2 linked regions of the Funiculus sociatus GB2-C1 genome follow. The protein of the gene in region 2 interacts with the protein of the main gene of each other region in a pairwise test. Links are inferred from orthologs where the notes say so. Each region holds a gene or a part of one and is shown on either strand. Other genes may lie near its edges. The genes, in order: sufU and NDI42_RS25980.

Region 1 (7,499 bases), on a different replicon or contig from region 2:
CGAACCCGAACCAGCCACTAACCCTGGTACTAATCCTGTTACTGGTACTAATTCTGTTACTGGTACTAATTCTGTTACTGGTAATAATTCTGTTACTGGTACTAATCCTGTTACTGGTACTAATCCTGTTACTGGTACTAATCCTGTTACTGGTACTAATCCTGTTACTGATACTAATTCTGTTACTGGTACTAATCCTGTTATTGTGACTGTGAGTGTTACTGCCACTAACCCTGTTACGGTTACTACTAATACTGGTGCCACTGATACGGCTACGGATAAAGCTGACAGAGCAACAACTATACAGTTGATTTCGTTGAGCGATGGTATTTCTGCCTCGCGTGGATCTGATAGTAATAATATTCTTGTTGTCGATGACAGCCTCAAAAACAGGCCGAATGCACCTCATGCTGACAGGGTGACGCGCAATAGTGATGGAAGGCTGAAATTGTCAACTGCTGAAACATCTACTGTCTGCGCTGCACAACTGCAACAGCGATCGCAAAATTTGCAACTACTTGTGCGGCGTTGCTTGCAAGAACAACCCGCCGCACAAGTAGCAGCCGCTCAAGATAGCCCTAAACTAGCGGCATATCGACTATTACAGCAAGGTTTTGAGCAGTATCAGCCGAATAAGGTTGAATCTGCCATCCAGTCTTGGCAACAGGCATTAAGAATTTATCAGGAACTCAAAGACGTTCCGGGGGAAGTTGCTGCTAGAGGTGTTCTGGGTGCGGCTTCTCTGGTTCAGGAAAACTACAGGGAGGCGATCGCGCTCTTACAGCCATTTTTGACTATGGGACGGGAAAATGGCAATTCTAGCGATCGAGGACAAGCACTCTCAAATCTGGGAATTGCTTACAAAGCTTTGGGAAATTATGCAAACGCGATCGCATCCCATCAGCAAGCTTTGGCTATTATGCAGGAAACCAAAGACCGTCAGGGAGAGGGTCAGGTTTTAGTAAATTTAGGTAATACTTATGAAGCTTTGGGTGAATATGACAAAGCAATTAAATCATATCAGCAGAGTTTAACTATTGTACGGGGAATTAAAGATCGCTCAGGGGAAGGGATAGCATTAGGAAATTTGGGAGCTATTTACGCTAATTTGGGCAAGCATGACGAAGCAGTTAAGTCTTACGAACAGAGTTTAGCGATCGCCCGAAAAATTAACCACAAGGAAGGACAAGCAAGTTCCCTAAACAATCTCGGATTTGCTTACCAGGTTCAAGGCGATCATGTCAAAGCGCTTGGTTACTATGAGCAGAGTTTAGCGATCGCTCTGACAACTAGCGATCGCAAGTTGCAGCAGAAAGCATTAGGAAATTTGGGAATTGCTTACGAAGATTCAGGTGACTACGCCAAAGCAATTGAACATCACGAGAAAAGTTTAGAGATTGCGCGATCGCTTGGTGACAGACGCAGCGAGGGAATTGCTCTGAATAATCTAGGACATACCCTATTTACCTCTGGCAAACTCCCACAAGCAGAAAAAAAACTCCGCGATGCAGTTGAAGTTCTGGAATCTCTGCGACCGGGATTAAATGATATCCACAATGTATCACTTTTTGATACGCAAGTTCTCACCTACAGCCTGCTGCAACAAATCCTCATCGCTCAGAAGAAAGAAGATTCAGCTTTAGAAATTTCTGAACGGGGACGCGCCCGTGCTTTTGTAGAGTTACTGCAACAGCGGTTATCTCCTGAATCATCGGCTCGATCTAAAACTAATTTAAACCCTCCCACAATCGCGCAAATCAAAAAAATTGCCAAAGAACAAAATGCCACGCTGATTGAATATTCAATTGTTCCTGAAAAAGATTTCAAAGTACAAGGTAAACTCAGAGGGAAGTCCTCTGAACTCTTTATTTGGGTAGTTCAGCCTACAGGTAAAGTGGCGTTTCGTTCAGTTGACCTTAAACAGCTACGGCGGCAAAAAAATTCGTTTGAAGATTTGCTTGCTAACAGCCGTATTTTACACGGCCCTAATCTTCGGCAAGGAGACGCTGCTAGAGAGAAACTTCATCAAGTGCTGATTCAGCCGATTGCTGAATTCCTGCCCAAAGATGCAAATTCCCACGTAATATTTATTCCGCAAGGCGAGCTTTTCCTGCTGCCTTTCCCGGCGCTAAAAGGCCCCAATGGCAAATACTTAGTCGAGCAACACACAATCCTAACAGCTCCATCTATTGAGGTGCTAGACTTAACGCGCCAGCAACAGCAACGTATAGAAACGTTGCATAGAACGTCTCAACATAGCAAAGATGTGCTAGTGGTGGGCAATCCGACAATGCCGACAATGCCCGCAAAACAGCCAGGGCAAACGCCTCAGCAACTAGACCCATTACCGGGTGCCGAACAGGAAGCACAGACGATTGCTAAACTTTTGAACACCACGGCGATTATTGGGGACAAGGCAACGAAGGTTAATATTGTGCCGCAGATGTCTAAGGCGCGGCTGATTCATCTAGCAACGCACGGATTACTTGATGATATTCAAGAATTAGGCGTTCCTGGCGCGATCGCTCTAGCTCCATCAAAGAATGATAATGGATTCCTCACTTCTGGAGAAATCTTTGACTTGAAGCTAAATGCTGAACTTGTGGTATTGAGTGCCTGTAATACGGGACGCGGTGAAATTACCGGAGATGGTGTCATCGGGCTATCGCGATCGCTGATTTCAGCAGGAGTACCCAGCGCGATCGTATCCTTGTGGGCGGTGCCTGATGAGCCGACTAACCTTCTAATGACAGAATTTTATCGAACTCTGCAAACAAACCCTAATAAAGCCCAAGCATTGCGAAGCGCAATGTTAGCAACGATGAAAGAGTATCCAGAACCGTTAGATTGGGCAGCATTTACCCTAATTGGGGAAGCCCAGTAGAAACAACGGTTAAAAAATAAAATATAAACAATTCCCCCATGTCATCTTGGCGAGAAATTAGGCAACAAGCATTGCAAAGAGATCACCGCACCTGCCAAGTTTGCGGCAAAGAACACAGCGGACAAGTTCATCACATTATCCCTAAAAGCAAAGGTGGAACTGATGACTTGTGTAATTTGATAACACTTTGCGGCAGATGTCACATGGTAATTAGTCCAGTTCACGAATGGCTGATAACAAAGCTTTGGAAAATTCCGGCTGAGGAAATTAGTGGAGTAAGCCAACAGGTGCAAAATCGGATCGACGAAATAATAGAGGCTAGGGAGCAAAAACTGGGATAGAAATCTGGGAGTGAGGTTTACCAGCCCTGCCAAATTGAGAGACACTGATAGGATCGAGAAGGATTCATAAATTTTAATACTTATCCACTCATGACTCTGGGCAACCTGCGCGACCTTTATCAACAGGTCATTCTCGAACACTACAAGAAGCCACGGCACAAAGGCAAAACTAATCCGGTGCATCGGTATCAGAAAGGACATAATCCTTCCTGTGGCGATACGATTGAGCTGACGTTGCATCTGAACGATGCAGGCAACGCCATAGAAGAAGTAAAGTTTGAAGGAGAAGGCTGCGCGATCGCTATGGCTTCTGCTGACTTGATGGCGGATGCCTTACGAGGAAAGAGTGTAGGCGAAGCGCTGGAAATGGTTGAACGCTTCCAAAACATGATGAAGGGGCAAGCTGAGTTTCCTAAAGAACAGCGAAAGCTAAACGTCATGCAAGGCGTTTCTCAGTTCCCAGTCAGAATCAAATGCGCTAACCTTACCTGGCATACTTTAAAAGCTGCCCTGGAATTGCCCAATGGCAATTCAGGGAATGGCTTTATCAGTAATGAAAAAGAAGACGCTTGATCTGCCATGATAACGACTGCTGCTTTTTTAAACTATGCCAAGTGGGCGGGTATCCTCACCCTAGCCTGCGGTGTCTTGGCAGGATTGGGGTTTATTTTGCAATGGGGTATCCGGTTTCGCCTCGTGGGTATCACTGGCTTTATGGGCGTACTGACTGGTGGTTTGTTTGCCTTGGGTTTGGTGCCGTTAACCCACGCGGTAGTTCCGGGTGCGGTGCGCTATAAGCTGGTTTATGACACTGGGGGCGCGCAGACAGTAATCAAGGTTCCCCCGGAAATTACCGAAACACAATTGGACGCAACCCTGCGTCAAGCCGCCGCCAACTTGTTTTCTTATGGTCGTTTAGGTCAGATAAACAACCAACTCACTATTCGCGCACGCACCGTCATCCACCCAGAAGCAGGAGTTTCTAAACCGCTTTACTTGGGTGAGGTGAAGCGGAGTCTCGTCACCCGCGATGATGACCAGTTGGCTATTAAAGTTTATCCGGAAAATATCGCCCAACTGCCAAAACCCAACGCTTGAGCGTTTGTCATTATGAAATCGAGGCGGTTGCTTCCAGTATCAGGAAGCAACCGCCTCCAGAAAATTCTATTTATTCGCTGTAAATTTTTTTCAGAAAAATCTTGAGAGATACCCCTATTTAGAATAAAATAGTTCGTTCTATGCCCAACCAATCTTTGCCAGATTTGTCTACTCAAACCGCTACTTCGTTGTTTTCACTCTGTGTGGCTCCCGGTCGGGTGCTGCGGGGTCAGAAAGCGCTCTCGCAAGCGGGAGAAGCGATCGCGTGTTTGGGGCATCGTCCCTTAATTGTGGGAGGCGATCGCACCCTTGCCGTCACACTGCCCCAATTGCAAGCCGTTCTAGAGCAATCAAGCTTTGCCACAGCATCTTATAGCCCAGATTGTAGCGAAGCCAGCTTGAGATCTCTGCGACAAGCAGCCACAGATTCTCAAGCCGATCTGATTATCGGCATCGGCGGCGGAAAAGCATTAGATACCGCCAAATTACTCGCTTATCAGTGCGGGTTGCCAGTAGTCACGATTCCTACCTCAGCAGCTACCTGCGCTGCTTGGACAGCCCTATCCAACGTTTATTCTGACACCGGAGCTTTTCTGTACGATGTCAGCCTCGACCGCTGTCCAGATTTGCTGGTGCTGGATTACGATTTGATTCAGACTGCGCCGCAACGCACCCTGGTAGCTGGTATTGGCGACGCTTTGGCAAAGTGGTACGAAGCTTCTGTGAGTAGTGGTCATTCTGAGCAAAGTTTGCTAATTGCCGCAGTCCAACAAGCGAGAGTCTTGCGGGATATCTTGTTTCAAAAGAGTGCGGCCGCTCTCCTTGAACCAGGTAGTGAAGTCTGGAGGGATGTTGTCGATGCCACAATTTTACTAGCTGGGGTAATTGGTGGATTGGGCGGCGCTCAGTGTCGTACAGTGGCGGCTCATGCAGTACACAATGGTTTGACTCACATCCCAGCAGCTCATGGTGCCATACATGGGGAAAAAGTCGCTTATGGTATTCTCGCACAGCTGCGTTTGGAAGAAATGGTACAAGGCAACCAATTAGCTGCTACAGCCAGACAACAGTTATTAAAGTTTTACGCTGAGATTGGACTTCCTCAAACTTTGGAGGATCTGGGTTTGGGTGACATCACTTTAGCTCAGTTGCGGCAAGCGGCTGAAATTGCCTGCGCTGCTAATTCTGATATCCATCGGCTACCCTTTAAGGTTGTGCCTGACGAACTGATGGCGGCAATGGTTTCTACGACAATTGGTCATTTGTCAATAGCTAATGGCTAATGGCTGGCGATTAATTAGCTATCTTTTAAAAATGTTTTGATTGAGTTACGAGGTGGCATTTCATGTTCCAATTCCTAATAAGGATTTAGAGCGCTGCCCCGCTGAAAATATACACCAGTTTACGGATAGGTCTGATGACGTTAGATTGGATTAGCCCAGCCGACAGGCTGCAAGCCCTGCCGCCCTATGTATTTGCCCGCCTGGATGAACTGAAAGCTAGGGCGCGGGAGCAGGGGTTGGATTTAATTGATTTGGGAATGGGGAATCCAGATGGGCCTGCGCCGCAGCCAGTGATAGAGGCAGCGATCGCAGCTTTGCACAACCCCGCAAATCACGGCTATCCCCCGTTTGAAGGTACTAGCAGTTTCCGTCGCGCTATCACTAACTGGTATCGTCGTCGTTATGATGTTGACCTCGATCCGGATAGCGAAGCTTTGCCGCTATTGGGTTCTAAGGAAGGGTTGACTCATTTGGCGCTTGCTTATATCAATCCGGGAGATTTGGTTTTAGTACCTTCTCCGGCTTATCCGGCTCATTTTCGGGGGCCAGCGATCGCAGGCGGCAAAATTCACCAGCTGATTTTAAAACCAGAAAATGACTGGGTAATCGATATCGGTGCGATTCCAGATTCTGTAGCAGAACAAGCTAAGATTCTCTATTTCAATTATCCCAGTAACCCCACTGGCGCAACAGCACCCCGTGAATTTTTCAAAGATATTGTTGCCTTTGCTAAAAAGTACAAAATTTTACTCGTGCATGACTTGTGCTATGCAGAGTTAGCCTTTGATGGTTATCAGCCGACTAGCTTGTTAGAAATTCCCGGGGGCAAAGATATCGGTGTCGAGTTTCACACCATGTCAAAAACTTATAACATGGCTGGCTGGCGCGTGGGTTTTGTGGTGGGAAATAGACATATTATTCAAGGCTTGCGGACGCTGAAAACTAATCTGGATTATGGCATTTTTGCCGCTTTGCAAACTGCTGCCCAAACAGCGTTGGAATTGCCAGATGAATATGTGAATCAGGTATGCGATCGCTATCGTCGTCGCCGCGATTTTCTAATTCAAGGTTTGGGCGAATTGGGTTGGAATATTCCCAAACCAAAAGCCACAATGTATCTCTGGGTTCCATGTCCGGTGGGAATGGGTTCCACAGATTTTGCCTTGTCAGTGTTGCAGCAAACTGGTGTGGTTGTAACGCCGGGGAATGCTTTTGGGGCTGGGGGTGAAGGTTACGTGCGAGTAAGTTTGATTGCGGAATGCGATCGCTTGGGTGAAGCCTTGCGCCGCTTTAAAGAAGCGAATATCCGCTATCAGCCGTAAATCATCTCCGGTTAGCACTCAATAAATTGAATTACCTGTAGGCGAGACGACCGCCCTACAGGTAATTGCGTGTTTAATTGAACTGTATAGATATCTATGCAGCCACCGCCTCCAAGGAATTTCTCCGCAGCAAGTTCATCAATTCATCCTTGTAATCGTGGAAAATAGAGTGGCGCTTCACAGCATGGGTGCGATTGGGCAATTCGATGGGGATTTCTTTGCTCACCGTACCGGGACGCGCACTCAGGGCGTAGATTCGGTTAGAAAGGAAAACTGCCTCTTCTACATCATGGGTGATCATGAAAACCGTGAGACGATTGCGTTCCCAAAGTTCCAGCATAAACTGTTGCATAGATTCTTTAGTGTGAATGTCCAATGCACCAAAAGGTTCATCCATCAACAGCACTTTAGGTTCCGAAGCAAGGGCGCGGGCGATGGCTACTCGTTGCTTCATTCCGCCGGATAGCTCTTTGGGCAGCGATCTAGCAAATTCCGTCAACCCGACTATATTCAGATAGTAACTGGCGCGATCGCGTCGTTCCTTTTTTGATATTCCCTGAAGTTTTAGTCC
Region 2 (5,613 bases):
TGATACAGCCTTTCCAACAGACACCGTGCCCCATCGCGGTCATTGACATTAGCAGCAGTGACTACCACCATCACCACTAATCCCAAGGTATCGACCAACAGATGCCACTTGCGCCCTTTCACCTGTTTGCCGCCATCATAGCCGACCTCAATATTGACCATTGTGGCAGTTTCCACTGATTGACTATCTAAAACGGCAGCGCTGGGGGTAGGCTCATGATCTTCCATCACTCGCACCCACTGCTGTAGCCTTTTGTTGATGCGTTGCCAAGTTCCATCAATACGCCATTGCCGAAAATAGTGATAAACCGTTTTCCATGCGGGTTGCGTCGTGGGGTAGCATCCGCCACGCGCAACCAGCACACAAGATATAGAGGATACCGTTCACCACAGCTTGCATATCAACACTTCGGGGACGCCTACCTACTTTGGCTCTAGGAATCAGCCCTGAGAGCAGTTCCCACTGCTCGTCGGTTAAGTCACTGGGATAGGATTGAGACATTGCTCTCTTCACGCTGTCGAATCAACATTTTGCTATTGACAGGGTATAGTTATGAGAGCTTTTTTACTTTTGAGACATCCTCTTAGAAGTCTAATTAACTCAGTGCCAATTTGCTGGATGCGATATCTGATAGTTATTACAACAATATTCCCATCTTGTAGTCCCAGTTGGTAGTGGCGATCGCTCAGATGCAACTGTTCTTGTAGTTTCGCTCTATCTTTGAAGTATTACAGTCAGAGGAACTTCATCAAGTCTTTTGCTTATCGCTATCGTATCTTTAATTTCTCAACTTACAATTTTGCCAAAATAGAATTGTGACTCATTGGAGGCACCCATTGACACCATTTTGATTTGGTGAAGCTACACATCTTCAGGGAGCATACAAGGGGAGCGATCGAGAAGTGAATATACCTGATAGTTTGATGCAAACCAATCATCGGAGTTTCCGAAACTCCGACCGCCGCCAAATCTCAAATCCTAAATCCCAAATTGGTATGACTGTACGCCCTATTTATCTCGATTGTCACTCCACAACGCCCCTAGACGATCGCGTACTTGCCGCCATGATGCCTTACTTCACCCAGCATTTCGGCAACCCCGCCAGCGTGAGCCATTCCTACGGTTGGGAAGCTGAAGCTGCTGTCAAACAATCAAGGGAAGTTTTAGCACAAGCGATACACGCTACGCCAGAAGAAATTATTTTTACTAGCGGCGCGACGGAAGCGAACAATTTAGCTATTAAAGGTGTGGCGGAAGCTAATTTTAGCAAAGGGCGACACATCATTACAGTGGCAACCGAGCATAAGGCGGTTCTGGACCCTTGTAAATATTTGCAAACTCTTGGCTTTGAAATTACTTTTCTCCCAGTTGAAAGTGATGGATTGATTAATTTAGAACAACTGGAAAAAGCTATCCGTCCCGACACAATTTTAGTTTCCGTAATGGCAGCTAATAATGAAATTGGTGTCATACAGCCTTTAGCAGAAATTGGGGCAATTTGTCACAAGCATCAGGTACTATTCCACACTGATGCTGCTCAAGCTATTGGCAAAATACCTCTGAATGTGGAGGCGATGCACATTGATTTAATGTCAATGACTGCCCACAAAGTCTATGGGCCCAAGGGTATTGGCGCTCTTTACGTCAGACGCCGCAACCCCAGAGTCCAAATTGCACCGCAGCTGCATGGAGGTGGACATGAGCGGGGAATGCGCTCTGGTACACTGTATACACCTCAAATTGTCGGATTTGCCCAAGCCGTAGAATTGGCGCAGGTAAACATGGTATCAGAGACAAAACGCCTCATCCAGTTGCGCGATCGCCTTTGGCAACAACTCAGTCAGGTAGAAAAAATTCATCTGAACGGACACCCCAAAGAGCGACTACCAGGAAACCTTAACATCAGTGTAGAAGGGGTGGATGGAGCGGCGCTGCTGCTAGGATTGCAGCCAGTGGTAGCAGTTTCTTCCGGATCGGCTTGTACCGCCGCCAATGTGTCTGCTTCCCATGTTCTGACGGCGCTGGGACGTTCAGAACAACTAGCTTACGCCTCGGTTCGGTTTGGAATTGGACGGTTTAATACGGCATCTGAGATAGAAGCTGTAGCAAAACACGCGATCGCAACTATTTTCAGCTTGCGTAAACAAACGCAATGAAGGGAGACAATAGGACAAGGGAGAATCTTCTTTTCACCTTCTCCCTTGTCAAGAGTCCTTGAGACTACCAAAATTAAAGCGAGTGCAACTACCCATAAGTTGAGTCTGATCGGAGTGACAGCGCGATATAATACATCACAATAGAAGCAATTGCGGATCGAGGATCTATCAGGTTGCCCCTAAGAGTGAACCTGAAATGGAAGCGATCGCGCAAGATAGCTTTTGAGAGAGACTTTCTGTTCATTTTGGGCAAATTCCAGTGTTCAAGCCTTTTGAAAAGGCATGGCACTGGCAAAAAATGCAATCGGGGAAGAGTTTACAAGGGATGTCTGTCACTGTAATCAGTGATTCTGGGTTAACACACCTTTATTCTCTCTACGTAGGGGCGGGTTTAGAATCTATCCCCTGTCACATTGAATCAGAAGGTAAAACCAAATCGACCGAAAGAGAGTTTCTGGCTTACACCGTTATTTCTTTGAGCAAAAGTGAGAGGCGCCTAGAAAGGATCAACGAGGAAGGAAGAAGGAAGAAAAAGGAATTAAATCCGCCTTCTGCTTTCCGATTCTCTGTTGTGCCTAAACTTGCTACGAATTTTTGAGGAAATTGAATGCCGAAGCAAATTATTATCGCGGAGCAGCATCGGATTGCTGCCGTCTTTTGGGAAGATCAAATTCAAGAACTTGTCGTTGCTACTGGCAGCCACCAAGTCGGAGACATCTATCTGGGCATTGTTGAAAATGTCTTACCTGGGATAGATGCCGCATTTGTAAACATTGGGGATGCCGAACGCAACGGCTTTATCCATGTTACTGACTTAGGCCCCCTGCGGCTAAAACGTTCCGCTGGTGCGATTACAGAACTACTGGCACCCCAACAGAAAGTTCTGGTTCAAGTAATGAAAGAGCCGACCGGCAACAAAGGCCCCAGGCTCACAGGCAATATCAGCTTACCTGGACGCTATGTAGTATTGATGCCCTTCGGACGGGGTGTGAGTCTGTCGCGGCAAATCAAGAGCGAAAACGAGCGCAACCGCCTTAGAGCCTTAGCCGTTCTCATTAAACCTGCTGGCATGGGGCTAATAGTGCGGACAGAAGCCGAGGGACGCTCGGAAGAAGCCATCATAGAAGATTTGGAGACACTGCAAAAACAGTGGGAAGCGATTCAACAAGAAGTAAACTCCACTAGAGCGCCAGCGCTGCTAAATCGAGACGATGATTTTATTCAGCGCGTCTTGCGGGATATGTACAGTGCGGAAGTAAATCGAATTGTCGTAGATTCCCACACCGGAGTTAAGCGAGTCAAGCAATACTTAGTCAGTTGGAGCGGAGGAAAGTCGCCGGAAGGAGTATTAATCGACCATCACCGCGAGCGCCTTTCTATCTTAGAATACTTCCGCATCAATGCAGCCATTCGAGAAGCCCTCAAACCTAGAGTGGATTTACCTTCAGGAGGCTACATCATTATCCAGCTGACGGAAGCTTTAACGGTGATTGATGTCAACTCAGGTTCCTTCACCCGTTCTGCCACTGCAAGAGAAACTGTGCTGTGGACAAACAGTGAAGCAGCGACAGAAATAGCCCGTCAACTGCGGTTGCGAAATATCGCTGGTGTCATCATTGTTGACTTTATTGACATGGATGCACGGCGAGATCAGCTGCAAGTGCTGGAACACTTCAACAAAGCACTGAAGGCAGACAAAGCTAGACCACAAATTGCTCAACTTTCCGAACTCGGCTTAGTAGAATTAACTCGCAAGCGGCAAGGGCAAAATATTTACGAGTTGTTTAGTCAGCCCTGCCCTAGTTGTGGCGGTTTGGGGCATATGGTTCGCCTACCGGGTGAGTCTGCTAACAAAAATGGAGGAGAAATTGCCGAACCTCCCTCGCCGACACCTGTTAGGGAAGCACGGACGTTACCCTACCGAAATGAAGTCGGAATTAGGGAAATACCTTTGCCAGCCGTTGAAAGTCGCAGCGAAGCTTTAGATTTAGGCGCTGACGATGATGATGAGTCAATGGATTTGATGAATCATCCCAGTTATCAGGAGCGGGGGGTAAATAATAATCGCCGTCGTCGCCGCCGTCGTGTAGGTGAACCTCCATTAAAGGAGGAATTAACCCCAAAAACTCCTATTCGGATTTCGACTCCTCCGACTATAGTGAATCATTTCCGGGCAACTCCGGTGGCAGAACCGGAACCAATCCGCGAAAGCGAGACATATATAGGTGGGGGAAGTACGCCTCTACCCGTTGTGGAAGAAGTCCGTCGCTCGCCGAAACCTGAGCGTCCCAAGCCTTCCAGACAGGAAATTGAACCGCCGGAGATTGTTTCAATTGAAATGACCCCAGAGCAACAGGACGTTTATGCTTTGATGGGAATTTCTCCGTTGGTGCTGTTAGAGCGGGAAGTGAAAAATCCGAAATCGGCGATAGTGTCGATTACTTTGCCTGGAGAGTCACAGTCTACGGAAGCGATCGCTTCCTCAATCCAGGCGGCGAAAGATGAAAGAGATACACAGACTTCTGCCTTTGAGTCTGACGAAGACGATAATACATCTTATCTACCCTCCGCATTTGAGGTAGATGAAATGGAATATCAGACAGCAGACGAGGAGCAACGACAGATAGAGGAAGTGACACCTGTCGTAGACGAAGCCCCAGAAGAGCCAGACGCGATCGCATCTGACTCTGCATCCCCCAGTGAAGAATCAGAATCAGACAGTGGCGAGTCTCCAGTTCGGCGGCGGAGGCGGCGGCGGTCTTCTGCAACAGAGGCTTGAGAAAGGGTGAAGTTAGTGGTTAGCCATTAGTCGGTTGGCGGGAAGAAGGTTGGAAGGTTGGAAAGTTGTTAGAAAAAGACTTCGTTTCAACTTGACAACTTTTAAGATGGCAACTGACTAATGGCTAATAACCAGTGACTAATTACTAAGGAGCTTCCGTATCGTGTCGGTGCAGCAAGTGGTAGAAAAAGGCGCAGTCGTTAAGACTTCCCGCAAACCAAATTTTAACCTCTCGGATTTGCCAGAGTTACTCGGTGGCTGGGAACTGGTTGCTGGTGTGGATGAAGTTGGGCGCGGAGCTTTGTTTGGCCCAGTGGTGGCGGCAGCTGTAATATTACCAAAGTCTGCTTTTGCTGAACTTTCAGCCGCTGGGGTAAGAGACAGCAAGCAGTTGTCTAGTTATCGTCGGGGTAAACTGGCGGCACAAATTCAAGCGATCGCTCTAGACTGGAAAATTGGTTATGCTTCCAACCAGGAAATTGACCAAATTAATATTTTCCACGCATCCTTGTTAGCGATGAAGCGGGCTGTAATCAAGCTGAATATACAACCAGAGCTTTGTCTGGTTGATGGCAAGTGGCAGCTTCCAGACTTGCCAATCCCACAACAGAATCTAGTCAAGGGTGATGAAAAATCATTGGTAATTGCCGCCGCCAGCATTGTTGCTAAAGTGTGGCG

What was found.
Region 1: the proteins of NDI42_RS25980 (region 2) and sufU interact in binary tests that used the Escherichia coli proteins (3 or more experiments, as listed by UniProt). The link is inferred for Funiculus sociatus GB2-C1 from one-to-one orthologs.

Annotation. Positions count from the first base shown.
Region 1 is NZ_JAMPKJ010000059.1:16,156-23,654, forward strand. Bases 2,207-5,056 are described here. They hold sufU (Fe-S cluster assembly sulfur transfer protein SufU), read left to right. Parts: upstream 2,207-3,315; coding sequence 3,316-3,798; downstream 3,799-5,056. Other genes in these bases: NDI42_RS22200 (CHAT domain-containing protein), read left to right, coding at 2,207-2,884; NDI42_RS22205 (HNH endonuclease), read left to right, coding at 2,923-3,225; NDI42_RS22215 (Ycf51 family protein), read left to right, coding at 3,805-4,323; NDI42_RS22220 (iron-containing alcohol dehydrogenase family protein), read left to right, coding at 4,464-5,056. Outside these bases: more of NDI42_RS22200, read left to right, coding at 1-2,206; more of NDI42_RS22220, read left to right, coding at 5,057-5,606; NDI42_RS22225 (aspartate aminotransferase), read left to right, coding at 5,741-6,928; NDI42_RS22230 (ABC transporter ATP-binding protein), read right to left, coding at 7,023-7,499. UniProt on the Escherichia coli protein: A scaffold on which IscS assembles Fe-S clusters. Exists as 2 interconverting forms, a structured (S) and disordered (D) form. The D-state is the preferred substrate for IscS.
Region 2 is NZ_JAMPKJ010000087.1:15,138-20,750, reverse strand. What follows is about bases 265-3,075. They hold NDI42_RS25980 (cysteine desulfurase family protein), read left to right. Parts: upstream 265-995; coding sequence 996-2,156; downstream 2,157-3,075. Other genes in these bases: rne (ribonuclease E), read left to right, coding at 2,764-3,075; NDI42_RS25975 (hypothetical protein), read left to right, coding at 2,416-2,754; NDI42_RS25985 (transposase), read right to left, coding at 277-501. Also shown: NDI42_RS25990 (transposase), read right to left, coding at 1-227; more of rne, read left to right, coding at 3,076-4,935; NDI42_RS25965 (ribonuclease HII), read left to right, coding at 5,174-5,613. UniProt on the Escherichia coli protein: Master enzyme that delivers sulfur to a number of partners involved in Fe-S cluster assembly, tRNA modification or cofactor biosynthesis. Catalyzes the removal of elemental sulfur from cysteine to produce alanine.